Regions from separate parts of the Pseudoalteromonas sp. NFXS39 genome, predicted to be linked through region 2. Evidence: riboswitches for the same ligand, from Rfam matches in the RefSeq annotation. Region 2 holds a riboswitch; the other holds the start of a gene.
The links. Region 2 has a riboswitch for lysine ahead of dapA (4-hydroxy-tetrahydrodipicolinate synthase). Riboswitches for the same ligand answer to the same signal wherever they lie in the genome.
Positions count from the first base shown of each region.

Region 1: another riboswitch for lysine. It lies ahead of lysC (lysine-sensitive aspartokinase 3); the one in region 2 lies ahead of dapA (4-hydroxy-tetrahydrodipicolinate synthase).

Region 1 covers NZ_JAGDEC010000004.1:185,267-193,612, reverse strand. Annotated here, with positions in the region: gene J3455_RS09425 (Mks condensin complex protein MksF) at 14-2,800, opposite strand; gene J3455_RS09420 (condensin complex protein MksE) at 2,800-3,345, opposite strand; gene J3455_RS09415 (MksB family condensin complex protein) at 3,348-4,622, opposite strand; gene nhaD (sodium:proton antiporter NhaD) at 4,771-6,021, shown strand; lysine riboswitch at 6,109-6,281, shown strand; gene lysC (lysine-sensitive aspartokinase 3) at 6,363-7,742, shown strand; gene J3455_RS09400 (4'-phosphopantetheinyl transferase family protein) at 7,719-8,346, opposite strand, start outside.
Region 2 covers NZ_JAGDEC010000011.1:60,173-68,518, forward strand. Annotated here, with positions in the region: gene J3455_RS17825 (OmpA family protein) at 1-977, opposite strand, end outside; gene J3455_RS17830 (OmpA family protein) at 1,429-2,487, opposite strand; gene J3455_RS17835 (protein adenylyltransferase SelO) at 2,813-4,225, opposite strand; gene J3455_RS17840 (DNA-3-methyladenine glycosylase I) at 4,234-4,929, opposite strand; lysine riboswitch at 5,113-5,309, shown strand; gene dapA (4-hydroxy-tetrahydrodipicolinate synthase) at 5,447-6,331, shown strand; gene J3455_RS17850 (2,3,4,5-tetrahydropyridine-2,6-dicarboxylate N-succinyltransferase) at 6,346-7,086, shown strand; gene J3455_RS17855 (PLP-dependent decarboxylase) at 7,086-8,291, shown strand; gene J3455_RS17860 (succinylglutamate desuccinylase/aspartoacylase family protein) at 8,297-8,346, shown strand, end outside.

The DNA of each region.
Region 1 (8,346 bases), on a different contig from region 2:
TAATAGTTTGTAATTAAGCACTGTGTTCAACTTCTATCCAGTCTTTTTCATCGACCCAGTTTTGCACCCCATCTTTGACAGTACGAATAGGGACAATGTAATCACAGCTAACTTGTGGTTTAACTGAGGCAAAAATCGGCACGAAGCCAAAGCTAAGTGCTGTTTCGATAATTGCTTTTTGGTTTTGCGGGTCGATATCGGCAGCTTCATCGATATAAATCGGAATACGATACAGGTTTTGCTCTTGATCGCTTAATAAGTAACGAATAAACAGCATGCCACAAAGTAGCTTAATGGTAATCCGGGTACCGTTAGAGCCGGCTGAGTCGATTTTCTCGAAGTGCTCAGTGTCACCAGCACGATTTACCACTTCAAAGCGAATATCGAACAAGTCTGTCAGTGTTAAACCTGCTTTTTCAGAAGCAAGCTTAATTAAATGATCTTTTGCTTCGTTTACCGCAGACTCGCTATAAGGCTCTTGGCTTAATAAGTCGAGGGTATCGCCTTGCTCAAACTGATTTGAGGTACTAATGATGGTATCAATGCTATCAACCAGCATCTTGCGCGGGATAACATTAATTTTGAATGCTTGAAGGTTAGAGATCCGATGTTGACTAATGCCTTTATTAAAGCTATTCATTTCACGGCGCAAGCGGTCTAAGTCTTCACGCAAGCCTTTAATGGTAGCTGCCACTTCGGTTAATGCAACTCGGCCTTGACGCTCAACAGCATCGCGCTCGTTATCAATGTTATGAAACGCGCTGATAAGCTTTTCGTATTTAGTAAACTCATCGTTTTCGTTATCAAATTTAGTAATACCCGCATTATAAATATGCATGTAGGTGTTACGTACGTTGATATCAAAGTTACGTAGCTCTTGGCAGTCTTTGTTAAAGTGATGAATGAGGTCACTTAAGTTATCAAAATCAATACTGATTTCAATCATGTATGGTGTGACTTTGCCTGAGTAAAAATCAAGTGTGTGATCGATACGTTCAGATTTAACTTGGCGTAAGCGGTCAGCTTGGCGCGCAAGCAAATCTTTTTTCGACTTGATAATTGAGCGACGATCGCTAATTGAGCCACTGTTCTTTTGAATGTCTTGCAGGTAGTCGTCAACTTGTTCGCGTTCTGCATTTAATTGCTCTTTTAGCAGAGTTTGAGCATCGACAGATTGCTGCATCACTTCAAATTGTTCAAAGCGTTTTAATGCTTCTTCAGAGGCCATTAGCTCATCATACAAGGCATCTTTTTCTTTTTGCTTTTCAGCGACATTAGCAGCTACTTCGCGCTGTTGTTTAAACTCTTTCAGGGAGTTTTCAAGTGCAGCGAGTTGCGCAGTTAATTGCTCTTTGTTTTCGCCCGTTTGCATTTGCACAGGGCTTAGCTTTTTTAGTTTAATCGTCGCACCTGGAAGAGTCAGTACACCGCCTTTTACGTTTGCCGATAACTGCTCTAAAAACTCACCGAAGGCATCTTCGTCTGTGATATCAACATCACCATTGCTGGTGGTGGCAAACGATAAGATATCTGGGTTTAAAATACGCGAAATTTCTTCAACTTCTTTTAAAGATAAATCTTCACGCATACGGGTGAATAAATTGAACTCGAGGTTCTTTAGCTGTAGTTTTAAGCTCTTAATTTGCTTTTGTGTTTCGCTAATACGGTAATCAAGCGTGTGTAAGCTTTGACCTTGGGCACTGCTTAATGAATGCGAAAGCGACTCATAATCTTGTTTAAGCTGCGTAAGGCTTACTTTTAAGGTGGCTTTGTTAACTAGTTCAAACTCAGATTTAAGTGCTCGATAGTCTAAAAACCACTGCTCAATTTGAGTTTGCTTACGCTCAATGTCACGTGATTGCTGAATATACAGCTGCTGCTTTTGGTCGAACTCATGTTTTTCGTGCTCGATATCTTCAAGGGCAATATTTAGCTCAGTAAGTTGCTCTTGTTGATAGGTTTCAAAGTCAATCAGTGCTTGGTCAATTTTTGGCGCATAGGCGGCAAGTTTGCCTTTTAAAACCGTTTGATTCTCAAGCATAGATTCAAGGGCTGCGATAGGCTCTTGCATTGACTCAAGGGCTTTTAATTCACGTTTAGCGCGATTTACCTTATCGAATGAACGTCGCCATACTTCATAAAAATCGACCCGTGAATTTGACATATGACGCTCAAATACACGTAACATAAAGCGCTTAACATCACTGGCTCCTAACTTGTGCAAGTTAAGAATACGGCGGAAAATTTCTTTGTAAATTGCAGAGTCTTGCACGTTATTGAGTGGGATCATCTTTAAATTGATATCGCCATCAAACGGGGTTGCGCCGCCAGTAAGTAGGGCGTTCAGCTCTTGCGCTTTTAATTCAATTGGGTTGAAACCTTGCTCTTTTAAGTGATTAAAAAGCTTGGTGAATTTAACAATTGTCTTGCCTAGGGTGTAGTGATCTAGGTTTAACTTACCTTGATAGCAAAAAAACTGATGCGCATAACCAGCAATTTTACCAAGGCCAGCAACACCAATAACCACAGGGCCATTAGGTAGGTCAGCTTCAAGTAAAATATAGGATTGATCTGACGAAAAGTAGAACTTACGAGTTTCGTCTAAATCGTGGCCATCCCATTCTGTTAAGCGTAAATCATTAATTAACGGAAATTGCAGAGCATTAATAACCGAGCTTTTACCGGTATTATTCGGTGCACAAATTGAGCTACTTTTATCCAGTGGGATCACGCATTTTGCATAGCCTGCGGTATTTAAAAGCGCAAGTTTGCTGAGTCCGTAAAGGCTTTGGCTTTGCATTATTCGTCATCTCCTAGATAGGTTTCTTCGTTTACTTCCATTAATGCATCGATATAACGATAAATTGGCGCTTGCAGCATAAAGCCATTTTCTACTTCGCGAGCAAGGCCTAAACGCACCATACGTAGGTACACATCTTTACGTAAATCTGAGCCAGAGAATATTTCTAATTGATCAAACAAGTGCTTGTTGATTTGCACTAAGGTTTGCATCAGTTCAAGGTCGTTTACCTCGTCAAATAAGGCACGCATAGGATCTTTACCAGTATTGGCATAGTGCTCAATCAAGATGTAGATAGTCAGCGCGATGGCACGTGAAATTTTACCCATGTTTGGGGTGCTCTCGTCACTACCAAAATAGTAATAGCCACGGCTATCATGCTGTAGGTCATGGCCGAGTGCATTAAAAAGGGCACGGTAGGCATCAATGTGTTGGTCAAGCTCTTGCCACATCAGCGTGTCTTGTTCACTAATGTGGTAGCCTGACGTGAGCTTTTTATTAATAGCTTGCAGATGCGTTAAATCATCTAAATTAATATCTGTCATGGTTATTGCTCTGTTGCTTTTTTATCGTCAGCAATCGATGAGTTAAATGGGTAAAGAGAGAAGTGTTGCTGGGCAATTTTTATTTTTACTTTCTCTTGGCTTTGGCTAATTTCAAGGTCGCCATCGCTAATTAATTTTTGATACAAGAACAGCATTTCGTCAGCTTCTAGATCTGGGTAGCTTTCATCTAAGAAACTAAGCAGCGGCTGAGCTTTTTTGCTGGCTTTTTTAAAGCGTTTTCTAAATTGTGTTTTAACGTCGTTGTAATCAGGGATATGCGGGCTTTGATAGGCGGGCACATCATCATGCTCTGGTAGCTGATATTCATCGTGCTCAAAGTCGACTAAGCCTGCCATATAGGCCACGATATGACGTTGTTGACCAAGTGAAAAGCGTTGTGCATCCGAGACAAAGTTAGGTTGTACCGCACTTAGCATGTTATCGACGCCATTTTTACGCACTAAACCAAGTACTTTGGCTGCTTGGCGAGTAATTAGGTTGTTACGGCGTAATTCTTCACGTAGCGGCATTAGCATATCGGCGCTTTTACGTAAGCTTTCACGACCAACTAAATGCATTTCTAAAATACGGGTTCGCAATTGCTCAAGCATGCGTTTGTCTTGATATGACTTACCTAGGCGGTCAATTTGTTCGATTTGTGCGCTTATTTGCGTTTCAATGGTGTTAAAGCAAGCGTGGAAGTCACCACGTATATCAACCATTTCAAGCATAGGTTCAATGTATTCATCAAACGCTTCGATCACTGCTTGATAGCGCTTTTGCAAAGATTGCACGGCGTTGTTTGCTTTAGCTTGCTCAACAATATTTAAAATTGCGTTTTCATTGTGGGCAAACAATTTCATTATTTTACGTACCCGATCATCCATAATACGGCTAAAGCGGCGTAGCTCGTCGTAATCTTCAATTTCACCTGCTTTAGCCAAGCGACTACCAAGGCGAGCTAAATCATCAACTAGTACACTAATTTCTTGGGCAAGACCTAGGTGTTCTTCTTGTAGCAAGAAAGTCGCAAAATCAGCAATCGCTCGATTGATTTCTAATTGCGATGATTTCGCTAATGGAATGATAATATCTTGATTTAATAAACGATTTGTTTCCTTATAAATGCGTTCATTTGACCATGAAGGTTGTTTTTGTTTTATCGCATTTTGTACGTCTTTCAAACTGAAATCAGCCATCTTAAAACGTTTAAATAGCAGTTCTAACACCCCCCAATGTTCAGTAAGGGTATTTAATAACTTTTTAGCTGGGATCATAAGGCTCCAGTAAATTCAGACTTAGGTGTTAGCGATTAGTAGTAAATTATGTAATTGATAATAGTTTTATGCTTTCTATGCTGCTAGAATCCGCGCCGAAACACTCGACTTACAATTTTTACATTATTATAAAGGTTGTTCAAACACCATGGTAACCCCACTTATCCTAACCCTGATAGCGGTGGCATTTTTGCTTATCGTTATAGAGGATATTATCCATGTAAACAAGGCCAAAACGACGCTTTTTTTTGGCACTTTATGCTGGATTATCTTATTTATCTCTCCAATTCATGGGCAAAGCCCAGAAACCATACAACATCAACTGGATCACAATATATTAGAGATCGCGACTTTGTGGCTGTTTTTAATGGCAGCGATGACCTTTGTTGCGTATTTAAACTCTAAAGGCTTTATCCAGAATATTGTTCATAAAATTATGCCAAATCAAATCAGTGAACGAAAGTTGATGTTTCTGATTGGTGGCTTTTCTTTCTTATTTTCATCGATATCAGACAATATAACTGCGACTTTAATCTCACTTGCGGTGGTGATGTCACTAAAATTAGATCCTAAAAAATTAATAAAATATGCAACCTTGATTGTATTTAGTGTTAACTCGGGTGGGGTGTCGTTGATCACGGGTGATGTTACAACTCTGATGATTTTCTTAGACGAAAAGGTCACCATTGCTAATTTACTATTATTAATTGCGCCTGCACTGACAAGTGTTGCACTGCTTGCGGCAATGTTATCTGTAGGTATGTCGGGTAATGTAGTATTTGAAAAGCAAACAGCTCGTCGTATTGAAAAAACAGATATTACCATTGCGGTTATCTTCTTCTCGACGATTATTGCCACGTTAACTTTGAGCGTGCTTTATAATGTGCCACCGCTTTTAACCTTTTTATTTGGTTTATCACTAATGTTTTTGGTTGCGCAATTCTTAATGCGCAAAAAAGACGTCAACAAAAAAATTATCGATTATATTCGTGAGATTGAGTACGACACCTTATTGTTCTTCGTAGGTGTGTTATTGCTGGTTGGTGCATTAAAAGAAGTAGGTATGCTTGCTAAGTTTACTCACCTATATGAGTTGATGGCGCCTGAGTATGCAAACTACATGATGGGGCTATTATCAGCAGCGGTAGATAATGTACCTTTAACTGCAGCACTTTTAAAAGCAGATATTGTGATGAGTCCACAGCAATGGTTGTCGTTTACATACGCAACAGGGGTAGGTGGTTCAATGCTTATTATCGGCTCTGCGGCAGGTATTATCGCCATGAGTAAAGTAAAAGCACTGACCTTTATGAGCTATCTTAAAATGTCGGTTTATTTATTAATTGCTTATACCGTTGGCTATTACGGGTCGCACTTAGCAGGCAGTTTAATTTCATAAAACAACTTGACAGCTAGACGTCTAAACGTTAACTTTCAAAGCCTGCTTTTTTAGCAGGCTTTGTTATTTTAACCAGGTGTTAACTTAACATTCAGAAGAGGTGCGATACTTAGGTAGTTAATGTGAGGTGACGAACGCCGATGACCATTAATGAGGGAAGTACTCGCCGAGAAAATTAGCCGGACGTCACGGTTACTTTTCGGTTTATGGGGCTGAATCCTCAAAACTGTCACCAAACTAGGTGGAGAGCTTCTGGCATGGACTACTCTTTATTTTCAAAGCACCCCCTTGCCGAGTTCTTCTTGAATTACTGTGGATAGTTTTCCACAAAAGGAGACGACATGAATACCCAATTAGCCGCCAACACAAAATCAGATTACGTTGTTGCAAAATTTGGTGGCACCAGTGTAGCTAACTTTGATGCTATGAGCCGCTGCGCAGAAATCATTTGTGCTGATAATCAAGTACGTATTGTTGCTGTGAGTGCCAGTGCAGGCGTGACCAATCATTTAGTTGCATTGTGTAAAGCTGATTTGAGTGCGGCTGAGCGTGACGAGCACATTACTGGTGTGGTCGCCATTCAAGAAGCTATTTTAGCTGAGCTATCGCTTGATGCTGACTTAGCTCATGGCTTTAATGAAACCCTCAAAGCCTTTCAAAAACTGGCATCAGAAGGGGTTAAGTCAGTAGCGGAGCAAGATGAGCTACTTAGCTTTGGTGAGCGTTTATCATCGTATTTATTTACACAAGTATTGCGTGGGCATGGTCTTGATGCGGTGCGTTTTGATGTACGCAAGGTGCTAAAAACAGATAGCCAATTTGCTAAAGCAACACCGAATGTTGCAGCAACCGCTGCGGCTGCTAAAGAGCATTTAGTGCCGCTACTTGAGGACCACGTTGTAGTAACTCAGGGTTTTATTGGTAGCAATGAACATAATCAAACAACCACTTTAGGGCGTGGAGGTTCAGATTACAGCGCGGCATTACTTGCAGAAGCAATTAACGCAAAAAGCGTGCATATTTGGACTGATGTTGTGGGTATTTTCAGTACTGATCCGCGTTTATGCGCTAAAGCAAGCCCAATTGCACGCTTGAGTTTTGATGAAGCGGCAGAGATGGCAACGTTTGGTGCAAAAGTACTGCATCCTGCAACCATTTTACCTGCGAGCCGTAGTCATATTAGTGTGTTTGTTGGTTCAAGCCGTGAGCCACAATTAGGTGGTACATGGATTGAAAAAGAAAAGTCTCAGCAACCAGGTATTCGTGCAGTAACACAGCGTAAAAACCAAATTCTGTTAACGGTTAAAAGCCCAGAAATGCTCCTAGCGAGTGGTTTCTTAGCGCGTGTTTTCACTATTTTAAGTGAGTTTAATATTTCGGTTGATTTGGTTACTACCTCCGAGATCAGTGTTGCAATCACTTTAGATAACGCGCCAAATGCATCACGCCCTGAGCTGGATCAAGCTTGTTTAGATAAGCTTTCTGAGTTTTGTCATGTGTCGGTCGAGAATAACTTAACGCTGGTGGCTTTAATTGGTTCTGAAATTCAATTACGTCAGCAAGAAATGAATTTAATGCAGGTATTAAGCGACTTTAATATTCGTTTAATTTGCCACGGTGCAAGTAAACATAACCTGTGCTTTTTGGTGGAGCAAAGCGAGTCAGATGACGTTGTGCAGGCAATTCACAGCCGATTATTAGAAAGCCAAGTCGCGGCGTAAGTCGCTAAAGCTAATAAAAGAGCACTGCCAGTCAGTGCTTTTTTGTGCCACAACACTTATGTCAAAGCCTTCAATACAATTACTTCTAGCGCAGAAATTATGTTTACGTATTTCTTCAAATACATTGGGAGCGAGCAGTTTCGCAATCGGCTGAGCACTTGCCTTAGCAAGGGCTTCTTTTAATGTCCAAATTCTAAAAAAACACTGTGCCTGTTCATCGGGTGCATCAAAACTGCTGATTAAGTCAACTTCATCTTGATGATAAAAATGCTTTGCAAGCTTGATAAAAGGGCGAGGTTTGTTGCTTTGTTCAATATCAAAACCAAGCAGCTGCTGAGCTGGGTTGAGGGCAGCACCTATCAAACCATTTGAATGAGATAAGCAAGCCCAAACAGACTCTCTAACGGGTGTATGTAGTTTCAGCTTACTGTCTTTGTCATCAAATTGGCTTGATATTTCATTGAGCGCTAAATCATCATGAGGGTAAGTATGTTTGTATAAATACTTTAACGTTAAGCGAGTCGCTAAATACTCTTGTTTAGCTGCGGGCACTTTGCGTTTTTCAAGTACACATAATTCAAACTCACTGAGCAATTTTTCAATA
Region 2 (8,346 bases):
AGACGCTCTTCACCTAAACCAACAGTAGTAAGACGCATTGGGTCAATGCCATCTTCAATTAGTTTCTTAGCAACAGCATCAGCACGTTTTTTAGATAACCACTTGTTGTAGTCAGCTTTACCTACTGACGAAGAGTGACCTTCAAGTACTACGTCTGTTCCTGGGTGCTCTTTCAAAAACGCAGCAGCAGCATCAATATCGTCTAAGTATTGTTGAGATACTTTAGATGTATTGTTAGGGAATGTGATTAGTAAAGTCTTAGACACTTCACGGTCTTCATACAATGTACAACCAGTACCATCAACAGCATCTGTCATTGGTGTATTTGCACACTGGTCATCAGCATCTGGGATATTATCTCCATCGCTATCTACTGGCTCAACAGCTACAGGAACGACAGTTGGAGCTGGCTCTACTGGCTCAGCAGGAGCGCTTTGATCACCAAATATATAGCTAAGACCTAGCTTTGCACCAACATCTGTGTAACCACGGTCAAGACCTTGATATAAAGATGTTTCAGCGTTGAATGCAAAGTTATCGGTGAAGTAATGTTGGTAACCGGCACCTACGTTAGCAAACATTAGATCTTCATCAACAGCATCAAGATTTTTTAAACCAAAAATACCGTAGAAAGGACCACCGCCAAAATGATATAAGCCATCAATACCGTAACGCTTACCACTTTCAGAGCCACTTACAGTGGTACCGGCTGTGGTTTCAGCGCTCCAGTCAAAATCCATATCAGCATATTCTAAACGAGCACTCCAATAATCGCTGAAGCGGTAACCTAATTCCAAACCCCACCCAGTTGAGTCATCTACATCTAAACCGCCAGGTGGATAGTCACGGATATTTTCCCAAGAGTTATCATAATAATCGCCAAATGCGCCTATATAAAAACCTTGTTTTTCTGCAGCGATACCTGAAGCACTTGTTGCAGCAAGCGCTAAAGCTATAGTTAGTGATTTTAGTTTCATGTTTCATTCCCTTCCATTTTAGTAACTAAAGGCAGTGTAGCCTACACTCAGTCAAGATAGGTGATGAGTAATTAATCCAAACTTAATAAACTCAAACAACTAGTAAATTTTTATAATTCCATAGCATCAACTAAATACAGCGACATAAAGCACCTTAATAATCCATGTCGGACTGGTGCAAATTACACGTCATTAAAAATAATTATATAACCTAATAATAATTCAACAAGGTGATTAAACACCATACTACAATAATTTGAACTTTGATTAGGTGATTCATATCAATATATGATGGTTATTACATCTAAAATTGGTACAAATTAAGATTAACTTGTTTCTTAGGAAAGTAAATATTGAATTTCATTCAAAAAAGGCCGGACTAATAAAATTAGTCCGGCCCTAGTTATATATTATTAATTAAATAAGGAATTTCTACCTTAAATATAATAACTTACTTACGAAGTACTTTAACTTTTTCAACGCTCGTGATTTGAGCTTCTACGCGACGATTCTCTGCATGTGCCTCAAGTGTATACGCTTTATTTTTCAAACGCTCTTCACCATAGCCAACCGTAGAGATTCTATCTGAAGAAATGCCGTCTTTAACTAGCTCTTCAGCAACATCTTTAGCACGCTTTTCAGAAAGCATCATGTTGTAATCAGCGTCACCAACTGCTGATGCATGCCCTTCAAGTACTACTGAAGTACCTTCATTTTCTTTCATAAAGGCTGCAACATCTGCAATGTCGCTAAAGTATTGATTAGGTACTTCTGCAACGTCATGCGGGAACGTAACTAGTAAAGTTATAGTTGCCTCTTTTTCTTCATATAGAGTACAACCAGTGCTGTCGACAGCATCAGTCATCGGTGTGTTTGCACACTGATCATCTGCATCCATTACACCGTCATTATCACTGTCAGTTGGTGCAGCGACTACAGGTGCAGGCTCTACCGGAGCAGGCGCACTTTGATCGCCAAAGATATAGCTAATACCCAGTTTAGCACCAACATCTGTATAACCACGATCAAGACCTTGGTATAAAGATGTTTCAGCATTAAAAGCGAAGTTATCTGTGAAGTAGTGCTGGTAACCAGCACCTACGTTTGCGAACATTAGATCTTCGTCAACTGCATCCAGATTTTTAAGACCGAAAATACCGTAGAAAGGGCCGCCACCTAAATGGTATAGCGCATCGATACCGTAGCGCTTGCCGCTTTCTGAACCACTTACAGATGTGCCATCATTAAGCTCTGCATTCCAATCGAAGTCCATATCAGCGTACTCTAAACGAGCGCTCCAATAATCGCTAAAACGATAACCTAATTCCAGACCCCATCCAGTTGAATCATCTACATTTAATCCACCTGGCGGATAATCGCGAACATTTTCCCAAGAGTTATCATAGTAATCGCCGAATGCGCCAATATAAAAACCTTCTTTTTCGGCAGCGAAGCCTGTTGTACTAGTTGCAGCAAGTGCTAACGCAATAGTAAGTGATTTTAGTTTCATTATTTCCTTCCCATTTTCACAATAAAGCTATTGAAGCTAATGTATTTCGAGTACTTAAAACTATATAGCAGCTTAAAAACTAATTTAATGAAATTTTATAAACAGCTATATTTTATATTTACTAATACTTTACTATTAATAAAAGTAATCTATTCAGTGGCAATTTATACTAATTAAAACTTCCAAACTACCAGCATAGTAGTGTAACACCACTTAAAGCAATAATTTACTTTAAATCAATGATATCACCAGTCAATGTCCTGCTCAATCTACGAACATTTTAAAGCGATAAATAACTTTTTTCTTTCAGAGGTGTAACTATCATTTATGTGCCACAGAAAGTTTGATAGTTTTTGTCACCATCACTTGGCAACTCGTACCAACTTTGATGTTCTTTAAAGTATGTGTATGGCTCTGAAATCACTTCAAGAAAATCATTTAATAATAAGCTACTACCTGCTTTTTCAAATTCAGCTATTATGCTTTCTATATTATGATTACGCGGGATGACTGCAGGATTAACGGCTCTCATGACGCTGTAACTTTCAGCAGTTGTTCTTAGCTTCCACTTTAAAACCCACCCTTTCAACCTACAATCCACAGTAAAATCACTTACTAAAGATTCAGTGAGTGCATTAAATGTATTGGTATAATCGAGTTGATGCTGCTTCATTAAAGCAAGTAATTCTGAAACCAAAACATGATCACCTTCTTGCTGACCTGCTAACCCTAATTTCTGCTGCCACATAGCATTAAATGCATCATTAAATTTATCAGCAAAACCATTCACAACCGACGAAAGTTTTTCTACGGCACCATCTTGCTCATCAAATAAAGGAATCAAGCTTTCAGCTAAACGCGCAACATTCCAATTGGCAATATTGGGCTGATTACCAAATGAATAGCGCCCTTGGTGATCAATCGAACTGAACACCGTGTCTAGGTCAAACTGGTTCATCATCGCACATGGGCCATAATCGATAGTTTCACCACTAATCAAAGTGTTGTCGGTATTCATTACACCATGTATAAAGCCAACTCGCATCCAACTTACGACCAGCTCAACTTGTTTATCTAATACAGCAGTTAAAAACTCAATGTAGCGTTGCTCACCAGCACTGCTAATTTCAGAGAAATGACAATTAATTGCGTAATCGACCAGCTTTTCTAGCCCTTCAATATCCCCTTGCGTTGCTAAGTATTGAAATGAGCCGACACGAATATGACTTTTAGCTAAACGAGTAACTACGGCGCCTGTACGAGGCGGTTGGCGATATACGGTTTCACCGGTAGCAACGACTGCTAAACAACGTGTAGTAGCAATACCTAGAGCATTAAGAGCTTCACTCATAATATATTCTCGCACCGCAGGACCAATTGCACAGCGACCATCACCACCACGAGAAAATACAGTTGCGCCAGCGCCTTTTAGCTGTAAGTCCCACAATGTGCCATCTTGATCTGCAATAGCACCAAGTAAATGTGCTCTGCCATCACCCAGACGCGGTGAAAAATGACCAAATTGATGACCTGAGTAACCAAGTGCAACTGGTGCAACGTCGTTACTTATTGTTGAACCAGTTAAGAATTTAGCTAAAAACTCGCTGTCATGATTAATCGAAAAATTATCAGCTAACTGATCATTAAACAGTAGCAATTTAGGCTCAGCTACAGCACTAGGCATATCTTCAATCGTGAGCAGTTCACTAATGTCTGTGTATCGAGGTTGCAGTTTCATAATTTTCCTTAACGCGTTGCTACACCTACGCGGTTATCACCTACACCATAGGCAACAAGCTGACTAAGTGCCTGCAGACTATAGCCACTTTGCTGTTGTAATTCATTGAAGAAGTTTTGCGCTGACTGTAGTGACTTTTTAGTTTGTAAGCCACCGTCTATCAACTCGTGGGCACGCAAGTAGGCTTCTACATCACGAGAAAGCAAGAAGGTATCTTTACCTAGCGCCCGTAAAGCGTATGGGCCAGTATTCCCGCCTAAACGTGCACCATGCTTTTTGAGATAAGCCCATAACCCAATAATATTATCACTTGGCCAGTCAGCAATAAACTGACTAAAGCTGCCATGTTTCTCCGCGACTTCATGGATCATATACGCATTTTCAGGGATTGTTTGTACTTTTTTAAAATTACGAACAATTCGTTCATCACTGGCTTTTTGCTCGAGCATATCCGGCGGCATCATTAACAATTTTTCAATGCTAAAATCCCAAAACACTTCGCAAAAACCAGCCCATTTATTGTTAATAACTGACCAATAAAAACCACTTTGAAAGATTTTACGAGTAAACTCTTCTAACCATAAATCATCATGCATTTTGGCAATATCAGTATCATCGAGCGGGTTTGATAGCAGTGCACGCAGCATGTCTTCGCTACCCTTTCGAGATACGGCTCGCTGATAAATATCGTTAAATTTTTCCATCATTTTTCCAATTTATTTGGTTAACGCTAAGTGTACGTAAAAACACGGTTATACGTAACCATGTTGCAAAATTGGTCACTAAAAAACAAACTCATCAGCTTGACACCTAGATGGCTAAAATGCTTTAATCGCCTCCAATACCCTATTTAACTATGTTGGCTTTTACCTTAAAAGCGAGCATAAAGGGCTGGAAGAGGTGCGTTATTCAGGTAACGTATGGGAAGAGCACAGACTCTGTTGATCATACGTGAGGGGAATTAACGCCGAGAAGTAACACCGTTTGTGAGGTGCTTATTTCGGGCGACTGGGCTGAATCCCAGCGACTGTCACCAACAATAGCAAAGCGCTATTGATTAGTTTGGTGGAGAGCTTCTGGTCTTAGTATAATAAGGCCGTCGCGTCTTTATTATTTTAAGCCCATTCGCTCTTCGAATTATACCTTGTTCGAATGACGACATGCGGCCCCATTCAAATGTTCCCGCATATACTCTTCGAATACCTTATAAGTTCGTGAGAGATGATCAACAATTTTGATTTAAATGACTATCCATTATGGACAGCGCTTGTCACGCCATTTTCTGAATCTGGCGAGGTCGATTACACGGCCCTAGAGCAACTGGTCACTGAACAGCAAGCCGCAAATAACGGCATTTTATTGCTTGGCAGTACCGGTGAAGGACTAGCGCTTTCACTTAAAGAACAACAAGCCATTGTCGAGCATGTTTGCCAATTGGCACCGAGTGTGCCACTGATGATCGCTGTGGGTGGCATGAACCTAAAGCAGCAAATTGCATGGGTTGAATACTGCAATCAGCTGCCAATTCATGGCTACCTGTTAGGCTCACCTCTGTATGCAAAACCTGGTGTTGTGGGTCAAACACATTGGTTTGAAAGCCTACTTAACGCAAGTCATCACCCTTGTATGTTGTATAACGTACCAGGGCGCAGCGCAGTTGAAATTTCACCACAGGTAATTAAAAACCTTGCCGACCACAAAAACCTTTGGGCTTTAAAAGAAGCCAGCGGCGATATTAGCAAGTTTGAAGGCTTTAGAACGGCATCGCCAAAACTTGCCATTTTCAGTGGCGATGATGCACTTATGCCGTATTTTGCTCAAGCCGGTGCAAAAGGTTTAGTTTCGGTTGCCGCTAATGCTTGGCCAAGCCAAACCCATGAGTTTGTTAAACGCTGTTTAAGTGGTCAATACCCAAATCTATTCACTGATTGGTCGCAAGCAATTCAAAGTCTATTTGCTGTAGCAAACCCAATCCCCGTAAAAGTACTGATGCACCTGCAAGGTAAAATAAATACCCCGCATTTACGTCCGCCACTTACGCATTTAGAGCTTGAGCAAACAGACGGCATCACCCACGCAAATAACACTATTTTATCTTGGAACTAAAAACAGGTTTTATCATGAGCTGGTTAGAATTATTAAACAACTTAGAATCAGGCGCAGTTCGCGCAGCAACACAAGACGAGAACGGCAACTGGCATGCTAATATTGAAGTTAAACAAGGCATTTTAGAAGCATTTAAAAATGGCACTAACACCGAGTTCCCAGGTGGTTTTGTTGATAAGCACAACTTAGCACCACAAGGCTTTGCAGCAGATGCAGGCGTACGTATGGTACCAGGTGGTAGCAGTGTTCGTCGTGGTGCACACGTTGCTAAAGGCACTATTATTATGCCACCAGCGTATGTGAATATTGGCGCGTTCATCGACGAAGGTACTATGGTCGACAGCCACGCATTAGTGGGTTCATGTGCACAAGTGGGTAAAAATGTTCACCTAAGTGCAGCAGTACAATTAGGTGGCGTGCTTGAGCCTATTGGTGCAAGCCCAGTGGTTATTGAGGATGATGCATTCATCGGCGCAGGCTGCGTAATTGTTGAAGGTGTAGTTGTGAAAAGAGGCGCGGTACTTGCGCCGGGTGTGCGTTTATCTGCAACCATTCCAGTCTACGACTGTATTAATGAGCGCCAGCTAAACAAAGGTGAAGCAATCCCAGAAAACGCGATTGTGATCCCAGGTTCTCGTCCTGCTTCAAACGCATGGGCTCGTGAGCAAGGCCTAAGCATGTCTTGTGCATTGATCGTGAAATACCGAGATGAACAAAGCGATGCATCATTACTGTTAGAAGAGGTTTTACGTTAATGAGCTTTATGAGCACGCCCATCAAGCAAGCAGTTGAACAAGTAGCAACGCACCTTGATACGCCATTTTTTATCTATGATTTAGATAAATTAACTGCACATTTAAATCAACTGACGGCGCAAACCGATGTGAAACTTTGGTACGCAGTCAAGGCCAACCCACTGTCTCGCATTATTCAATGTTTAGACAGCGTAGGGTTTAATTTTGATGTTGCAAGTAAAGGTGAACTTGAGCAAGTACTTGCTCAAGGCATCGATAGCGAGCGCGTGCTCAATACTGGGCCTGCAAAGAGCCCTAAACAAATTTCACATTTTATTGCTCGCGGTGTACGTACTTTTGTGGCCGAGAGCATTAACCAAGTTCGCTGGTTAAACGAACAAGCAACAAAAGCAAATTGCCAGCTGCAAGTATTATTGCGTGTACAACTACGTTGGCCAGACAGTGAAAAGAACCCACTTGGCGGCGATAGTCTCACCCCCTTTGGTTTGGGCTGTGATGAATGGCAAGCACTAACAGTAAGTAATTACCCAGCACTTAACTTTGATGGTCTGCATATTTTCCAATGGGGCAACATGCTCAGCACCGATAAACTCGCTGAGCTATGGCGTGCCATGATTGAGCCATTACAACGACTCGCTAACTCATTAAATATTAACCTTAATGTTCTCGATTTGGGTGGTGGCCTAGGCATTCCTTATACTCAAGATGCTAACCGACTTGATTGGTCTGCACTTATCGAGACTCTGGCGAGCATTAAAGCGGATGCCGGTGTCAATGAGCTTTGGATGGAACTTGGTCGCTATGCAGTGGGCGAATGTGGTCATTACGTAACGCCGATTGTTGAGCGTAAAGAAAATTACAATCAACAGCAGGTGATTTTATCAGGCGGTATTAACCATTTACTTCGCCCAGCTGTGACAAGCCAAGATTTTCCTGCGGCGTTACTACGCGAATCGACGGCTGAGCCTTCAGCAATGACGTTATACGGCCCACTTTGCACCGCGCTTGATTGCTTAGGTGAGCACCTCTTAGCTAGCGATTTAAATGAGCAAGACTGGTTGGTATTCAGCCAGTGTGGCGCATACGGCTTTACCGAAAGTATGCCGTACTTTTTATGCCACGAATTAGCGGCTGAATACATCCTTGAACAAGGCAGTATTGAGTGCATCCGTAGCGTTGAAGATGCTAGCTATTATTTAAGGTAATCGCCATGAGTAAAGAACTAATCAGCCAAGAGAATATTGTGGTTGGCGAGATTGC